DNA from 2 places in the Clostridium cellulovorans 743B genome. Region 2 is predicted to be linked to the other one. Evidence: riboswitches for the same ligand, from Rfam matches in the RefSeq annotation. Region 2 holds a riboswitch; the other holds the start of a gene.
What was found. Region 2 has a riboswitch for cobalamin ahead of cobU (bifunctional adenosylcobinamide kinase/adenosylcobinamide-phosphate guanylyltransferase). Riboswitches for the same ligand answer to the same signal wherever they lie in the genome.

Region 1: linked by a shared signal. The riboswitch ahead of cbiD (cobalt-precorrin-5B (C(1))-methyltransferase CbiD) and the one ahead of cobU (bifunctional adenosylcobinamide kinase/adenosylcobinamide-phosphate guanylyltransferase) in region 2 are both predicted to bind cobalamin.

Annotation. Positions count from the first base shown of each region.
Region 1 covers NC_014393.1:2,641,506-2,645,944, forward strand. Annotated here, with positions in the region: gene cobI (precorrin-2 C(20)-methyltransferase) at 1-95, opposite strand, end outside; gene CLOCEL_RS11170 (bifunctional cobalt-precorrin-7 (C(5))-methyltransferase/cobalt-precorrin-6B (C(15))-methyltransferase) at 162-1,376, opposite strand; gene cbiD (cobalt-precorrin-5B (C(1))-methyltransferase CbiD) at 1,373-2,449, opposite strand; cobalamin riboswitch at 2,732-2,923, opposite strand; gene CLOCEL_RS11180 (hypothetical protein) at 3,236-4,439, shown strand, end outside.
Region 2 covers NC_014393.1:4,710,028-4,714,466, reverse strand. Annotated here, with positions in the region: gene hisJ (histidinol-phosphatase HisJ) at 1-442, shown strand, start outside; gene CLOCEL_RS19595 (hypothetical protein) at 586-969, opposite strand; gene CLOCEL_RS19590 (tRNA 2-thiocytidine(32) synthetase TtcA) at 1,224-2,096, shown strand; cobalamin riboswitch at 2,246-2,418, shown strand; gene cobU (bifunctional adenosylcobinamide kinase/adenosylcobinamide-phosphate guanylyltransferase) at 2,540-3,109, shown strand; gene CLOCEL_RS19580 (ABC transporter substrate-binding protein) at 3,198-4,169, shown strand; gene CLOCEL_RS19575 (FecCD family ABC transporter permease) at 4,315-4,439, shown strand, end outside.

The DNA.
Region 1 (4,439 bases), 2.1 Mb from region 2:
ATAATAGGTACTTGGTCTAAAATCCTTTTCGCTTTTATAGTCATAAGTTCTGCTTCTCCTGGTCCGACACCAACACCGTAGAGTTTTCCTTCCATCTTTACCGCTCCTTAGATATATTTAAAACCTTTATTATTTGGATTTCTTATCATTGCACTTTGCACCTATACTGAATTTAATGTAGCACTTATTAAGTGCACTGGATTATTGGCTTCCATTAAGGTATATTTTCCAAGCTTTCTACTTTCACTTATAGAAACTTGTGTAACTTCAAAATCAGAAAAATCTTCTTTCACTAGAAGTGATGAAGCTAGTGACAAGGTTTCTATTGTTACAGCGGAAATAACGATTCGTATACTCTTTTTAAAACTTCTTAGAATATCAATTATTGCTTCAATCTCACCATTAGCACCACCTATAAAAACAACATCTGGTATTGGTAAGTCTTTTATAACATCAATTGCTCTTCCTTCATGAATGATTAAGTTAGCCTCAAGGTTAAATTTCTCTCTATTTTTATAAATTAGCTCCAGTGCTTTTTTCTTCATCTCAATCGCATGAACTTGTCCGAAATGGCATTGCCTTGCTACTTCTACAGCGATACTTCCAGTACCAGCACCAATATCCCAAACAATATTATCCTGAGATAGTTTTAATTTATGTATAGCTATTAATCTAACATTTTCTTTAGTCATCGGCGTATCATCCCTTATAAAGTCTTTATCACTTAAAAAACCTTGCATTAAAACTTTTTGAGGATTATTATTTATTATCATTACCGCTGTTAAGGAGTCATAATTCTTCTCTACAATTTCATTTGGAAAACCAATATTTATTAGCTCATCTTCATAAGATAGTCTTGATCCTACGCAAATTTTAACGTGATTAATACCATAGCTCAAAAGACTATTACAAATCCAACTTGGATTATTAACGCTACTACATAATACGAAAGTTTTTTTATTTTCTGAAACAGCCATAGCTAAGCTACCACTAGTTACTTCTAAACCATGGGCACTTACAATTTTAACATCTTCAATAGTTTCTCCAATTCTCGCTCCCAGAAGCTGCATAGAACTTATTCCAGGGACTATATCTATCTCTATATCTTTTAAATTATTTTTTATGGTATTGAAAAGACTATGAAGTAAAGGATCACCAGAAACCAAAACGGCTACAGCTCCCTTTAAAGCTAAACTATCTATTAAATCTAAAGTTTCTTTAATATTGCCCATAAAAAAAGTATTCTTTTTATTAAATAAGTTTTTATAGCGCTTTGAAACAACTATGTAATCAGCATTTTCAATTACTTCTTTTGCAGCTATGGAAAGATATTTTATATCTCCAGGTCCCAATCCAACTACTGTTACCTTTTTCATTGTTCCAACTCCTTTAAAACACGATGATAATTATTACTTTTAGCCAAAATCGTGCTATCATTCTCTAAAAATACTACAGCCACTTCAATCTTATTATGTGTTCTTAAAATACAATTCTTTGAAGCCTCCTCAACTATATCTTGCCACATATTATGTAAATTATATTTCTTTGCAATCCTTATGGCTTCGCTAATGTTGGGGCTGTTATAAAGCTCTAATATTGCATCTCTATCTGCTCCTTTTAAAGCAGCAACAGTGCATAAAATTTCACGGCGTCCTTCAGCAACATGACTATGTGTATTCATAATATTTGCTGCAAGTTTTATAAGTTTTCCTCCAAAACCCCAAATTAAAATATGTTTATAACCTAATTCTTCTGCTACATCAAGCATAGCTCCAATATAATTGCTTACATGGGTAATCCATTTTATCCTTATATTTAGTTGGTTTAATGATTTCTCACCAGAAGCTCCTATGACAAAACACATAGAATCAGTTCCTTGAGCTTTTTTCATCTGTAATTCTAATGCTATAGAATCCTTCATAGCTTCTTCACTCATAGGTCTTACAATGCCAGTAGTGCCAATGATAGATAAACCTCCCACTATGCCCATCTTAGGATTAAAAGTCTTCTTTGCAACTTCCTCTCCACCGGAAATAGATATGGTTACTTCTGCGCATTTATCACCAATAATCTTTCTTAATTCATCTTCAATCTGTTTTCTAGGAACTGGATTAATGGCTGGTTCACCTTTCTGTACCTTTAGCCCATCTACAGTAACAATGCCAACACCTTCTCCAGCTTTGTAAGTTATTAGTCCATTTTCATTAAAAATTCTCACTTTCGATATAATCATCATCTTATCAGTTACATCAGGGTCATCTCCTGCATCTTTAATAACACCGCAACAACCATTATTTAATTTCTTGATTTCCAGTTCTATCTCATAACCAGCTGGAACTATAACTTTCACAGAACTAGGACAATTTCCTGTGCTTTGCCATAATGCAACTGCTTTAGTTGCAGCAGCAGCACAAGTTCCTGTTGTTATACCTTTTCTTAGTATCTTCATATAGATTTCCTTTTTCTTTGATTATTTATATTTAATTGTATAGCTACATTAATTCTTAGAATCTATGGTCAATATATTTTTCTATTTTAAAAAATACAAAAGCCACACTTTTTCACCGATGCAAAAAAGTGCAGCCCATTTTTACTGCCCTAATTGTAATTAATAAATACTAAATTTCTCTTTATTATTTCAGTCAATAATTTAGCTTAGACTAAATTTTGTGAAAATTATAAAGTAATATATATAAATCACAAGTATCTAATATCTATAAACCGTAGATTTTAGAATTCACGTTCTTAAGCAGGTCTTCTGGCTTACGTATCATCATTAATATCAACCTTCCCAGAATATATTTCCAGTGGTATATTATGACATAACTCCTCGTTTACAGTGGCGGTACCGCGTGGGATCTTCACCCAACTTCCCTATTATCCTATAAATATTTATAGAGGCACTTAAGAAACTATTAAGTTTTTCCCTTTTATGATATTATACTGCAAATTAATAGTATGTCAAGATTTATAAACCATACAGAATGTAAATGAATTGTAAGGATTTCATTTTCGATAAAAATTTGTAAAAAATATATCTATAATTTTAAATTCTATATGTCGCCTATTTTATAATAACGGTGTTTTTTCTAAATATAAAAGTTATATAATTACATCTATTCGTCGAAAAAAGAAATATCTTGACATTAAAACTATAAAAATACATAATAAAGTATAGAGTAAACGTTTCATAATACTATAAAATTCATATATGAAAAAGGTGGTTATAAATATTATGGAGAACACTAATGAAGATATGAAGAGCAAAAATTCATATGATATGTATCAATTAAATCAAATAAATTTGGGAAAGAAAGATAATTTGGACATATCAACTTATTGTAACCCTAAATTTAATGCATATCAAATGGATCAAATAAGAAAAGGCCTTTATGAACATTTAGATATTAGTTGGTATTGTTCATTGACTTTCACTTGGAGACAAATGGAGCAAATACGCCTTGGATTAAGAAAAGGTCTCGATGTTAAATATTATGCAAAGCCTGAGTTTCACAGTTATAAGATGGAAGAAATAAGGCTTGGACTTGAAAAAGGTTTAGATGTGAAAATTTATGCAAAAGTAAGTTTAAATAGATTTCAGATGGAAGAAATTCGATTAGGTCTTGAAAAAAATATCGATACCTCCATATATGCAAAAGAAGAATTTAAAAAGTATCAAATGGAACAAATACGTCTTGGACTCGAAAAAAAACTAAATGCGTCAATTTACGCTAAAGCTGAATTTTCTAGTTCCCAAATGGAAGAAATAAGACTTGGACTCGAAAAAGGTTTAGATGTTTCTATATATGCAAAATACGAGTTTGATAATTATCAAATGCAAGTTATTAGAGTTGCTCTTGAAAAAGGTTTTGATGTTTTATATTATATAAAGCGAAAATTTAGTGTAGATCAGATTTATAGAATAATAAATGGATTAGAAAAAAGATTAAATGTATCATATTATGCAGACCCTAAATTTACTGTTTATCAAATGGATAAAATAAGATTAGGTCTAGAAAAAGGTGTAGATGTTACATTATATAATAAACCTGAATATGACCAAGCTCAGATGAGACTTATTTTAATGGGCCTACAGAATGGCTTGCAAGTTGAGTTATACGCAAAATCGCAATTTGATATAAAAAGAATGAACTTAATATTACAAGGACTGCTAATGGGTTTAGAAGTTAGTTACTATGCAAAGGAAGAGTTTAACTTAAAGCAAATGCAAGAAATATTTAAGGGATTAGAAGCAGGAATAGATGTGAGTTTATATGCAAAAGAAGAATTCTCAGAGTTTGATATGTTTAATATAAGACAAGACTTGGAAAGTGGAGATGATATCACCGAAATCTTAGATAGAATTGCTTTTGAACATAATGAATCCTACTCTCCTGAAGAATCTCACAACGACAACTTTAATGCAAACCCATTAAGTT
Region 2 (4,439 bases):
CATATATAAAGGCGACGCTAAGGCTTTTGTTAAAGGTTATTATAGGTTAATTAGGGAAATGGTCATTACAAATCCGCCTGATATTATAGGACATTTGGATTTAATAAGAAAGAATAATAAAGACAATATGTATTTTGATGAAAATGAACAGTGGTATAAGGATGAAGTTTTAGATACTTTAAAAGTAATTGCGGAATCTAATTGTATTTTAGAGATTAACACAGGTGGAATTGCTAGAGGGTATTTGACAACACCATATCCCAATAATTGGATTTTAGAGCAGTGCAAAATTTTAGATATACCACTTACGTTAAATTCAGATGCACATAATATTAAGTATTTGGATACGCATTTTGAAGAAGTAGTAGAGTTATTACGCCGCATAGGAAGCAAAAAATTATTTACAATATATAATGAACAATGGATAGCTAGAGAAATTTAATTTCTCTAGCTATTAAACATGTTACGTATATAGTTAATATCGTAGTTGTTGCTACTGTTTAGTGGAGTTGTTAGGATGTATACTATCCGTACAATGCAGTTTTAAATATGTGATTTCTTTCTTGTCACTAAAATAATTAAATTTTAAAATCTAAATCTATGTTTATGACTATGTGATTTAGAAATAAGTGATGAAACCACCACAGCAGATGCAATAGTTCCCAGTGCAAATAAGGTGGCATTGTTTTTTTTCGTAAATAGCTTTGGAATTTCTTTCATAGGTTCTTCTTGCTTAGAAAAGTTTTTGTCGTACATTTTTTTCATGGAATTCATCATATTATCTTTTTTTGACTTCATCATGTCATATAGATGATCCATGGTATTTTCTGAAGCATTTTTATTTCTACCTTTAAAATATTCTAGTTCTAAATGAGGGCGCTCCATGAAAGATTTTCTAAAGGGCACTTTTTTTGCTCTTAGTACGTTTTTAAGATCTTTGTTAATATTTACTCCAACACTTTGGAACATAGAAATCACCTCCTAGGTATATTATGTACGGAAATAGAATTTATATAATATGAGGTAGAAAGTTTTAAACTTTAATCTGCAACTAAATCCATAACGTACTGTTAATACTGAACTTAATGATAAAAATTTTTTATAGAAAAACATAGTACTATCAATAATTGAAAAGATTAGCGGAACTATACAAGTTAAAGTAATGAAAGACAAAATAATTATAACGTGTTATAATTTTTGGGAATAAAACATGAGGTGATAAAATGAGTGAATTATCAGGAAAGGGTTGTGAAATCTTAGTTCCTTTCGAAGAAAGAAAACCACTTAAAGATATAGAGAGAAGTATTGTTAAAACATACAAAAAGAGAATATGGTCAAAGTTTATCCGTGCAATAAAAGATTATAACTTAATCGAAGAAGGAGATAAAATTGCAGTAGCTATTTCTGGAGGAAAGGACAGTCTCCTTATGGCTAAGCTTTTTCAGGAATTACTAAAGCATAAGAAGATGAACTTTGAAGTAGAATTCATTGCTATGGACCCTGGATATCACGAGAGCATAAGAACTCTTTTAGAAGATAATCTAAAATACTTAGAAATAGATGCACATATTTTTAATGCTGATATATTTGAAGTAGCGGAAAAGATAGCTCAGGACTACCCATGCTATATGTGTGCAAAAATGAGAAGAGGAGTACTTTATAGTAAGGCTCAGGAATTAGGTTGTAATAAGCTTGCTTTAGGTCATCATTATAATGATGTTATAGAAACTACTATGCTAAATATTCTATATGCAGGAAACTTTAAAACAATGCTTCCAAAGTTGAAAGCAGATAATTTTGAAAATATGGAGCTTATAAGACCATTATATTATATAGAGGAAAAATCCATAAAGAACTTTATTCAACATAGCGGAATATGGCCTCTTAACTGTGCTTGTATGATATCAGCAAAAAAAACAGGGAATAAGAGATACGAAATAAAAGAAATGATAGAAAATTTAAAGAAAACCTTTGATGATGTAGATAAATCTATATTTAATGCTGCAAAAAATGTAAATATGGATTCGATTTTAGGTTGGGAGAAATCTGGTGTAAAGCATTCATTCCTTGAAGAATACGATAAAGATGAGGAATAGTAGTGTTATAAGTTCTTTTTATTTGCTTTGAACTTGATAGATACTAACAAGAAGAGTATATTGATAAATGTATAGATAAGTGGTAGAATTATTTTTAATCTAATAGTAATCTTTAGGTGCCTAAAAAGTTTAATATCAAAATACTTAGAAGTTTTGGTAAGAGACTTGGTAATAGGATAATAGGGAAAGTGGTTAGAGTCCACTACAGCCCCCGCTACTGTAAATAGGGATGAAATCTAAATTCCATTAGCTGTTTAGCTGAGAAGGATAGAAAGTAAAGTGAACTATAAGTCAGGAGACCTGCCTATTGATTAGAAATTTCGATCTTCGGAGGGAGGATGTGAAGTAATAATTAAGTTGTTAAGTGCTTTATATAAGCAATAGACTAGTTGTTATTAACTACACCCAAACGGTGTAGTTTTTTTGTTGAAAGGAAAAAGAAAATGGGTAATGGTATACTTATAACTGGAGGAGCTAGAAGTGGCAAGAGCCGTATAGGAGAAGAAAGAGCAAAAGAACTTGGAGAAAATATATTATACATAGCGACATCTATTCCTTATGATGAGGAGATGAAAAGAAGAATAAAAAAACATAAGGAGCAAAGGCCAAGTTATTGGATTACTTATGAAGGTTACAAGGGCATAGGGCAGTACATCATAGATCGACAACAACAGGGGATCACTTATAAAGGAATCCTTATAGATTGTATAACAGTAATGATAACTAACTTAATGTTTGATTTAAAAGATGTAGACTTTGACGATATAGACAACGTAAATTTTGAATATATAGAGAAGGAAATAATGAAGGAAATATTTGTTCTAAGAGAAGCCATAAAGGCTTCTAAAGTTCCAATAATTATGATAACAAATGAAATAGGTTATGGGGTAGTGCCAGAAAGCAGACTTGGACGAGAATTTAGAGATATTCAGGGAAGAGTGAATCAATATATTAGTAAGCTTTGTGATGAATTATATTTAGTAGTTTGCGGCGTACCACTTAAGATAAAGTAGTAGAAATATAGAGTGAATTTGAAATATAGGAAAGTTATGAAAACAATAAACACAAGCGTTTGCTGTTGAGTGAAAAGGAGAAAGTATTATGTTGAAAAAGAAAGTTTTATCATTATGTGTAGTATTAGCACTAACTGGAATATTAGCTGGTTGTAATGGAGGCAATAAAGCTGACAATACCAACAGCAAGGAAACTGTAAGTGCAAGCTCAGGGGTTTCGTATCCATATGATTTTAAGGATGATCATGATAGAGAAATCACGATTAAAGAGGAGCCTAAGAAAGTAATATCTTTATCACCAGCTATAACAGAAACTATATATGCCTTAGGCGAAGAAGATAGGCTTGTAGGAAGAAGTGATAGTGATGATTATCCAATAGAAGTTACTAAAATTGACTCTCTAGGAACTGTAAGTGAACCTAATGTAGAAAAAATTGTGTCACTAAATCCTGATATAGTTGTTGTTTCCTCTATAACTAAAGATGAAGTTGTAGAAAAAATTCAAAAACTAGGTATAAATGTTGTTGTAATTAAAGAAGCTACTTCTTTAGAGGGAGTTTATGACAAGATATCAACTGTAGCAGCTTTATTTAATGATAAAGGTGATGGAGAAGATTTAGTTGAAGATATGAAGGAAAAGGTGGAGGATATTACAGAAAAGGTTAAGGATTTGGATAAGCCTTCAGTATATTATGTAGTAGGTTATGGCGAATATGGAGATTATGCTGCAACTGGAGACACTTTCATCGGGAATATAATTGAGAGAGCAGGAGCTACTAATGCAGCTAGTGATGGAACAAATTGGAGTTATAGTTTAGAAAAGCTTGTCCAGAAGAATCCAGATATATTAGTATGTACTAATAAATACGATACTAAAGCTGGGATAAAGGCTGCAAATGGTTATAAAGAACTGTCAGCAGTAAAAGGAGAAAAGTTATACGAGATAGATGAGGATCTATTAAATAGACAAGGTCCAAGAGTTGTAGATGGTCTTGAAGAATTAGCTAAGATAATCCATCCAGAAGTTTTTAATAAGGGAGTAAAAGTAAAGGTTTCATAGATATATATAGGTTTTAGGTTAGCTTTAATTGAAGTTATCCATAAAAGGGTGGTTGAGTATATCACAGCTATTTTATATAAGTAAAGCTGTGGTATATTTATTTATGTGATAAGAATTAAACAAACTTATGTGAGGAAGAATAAATATGCATTTAGCAGTAAAAGCATCAAAGCGAAAGTTCTTTTTTGTGGTATCTTGCATTGTATTATTTTTTACTATAATCTTATGTTCTAATTTTGGCTCAGCAGATATAGATGTATATAGTACTGT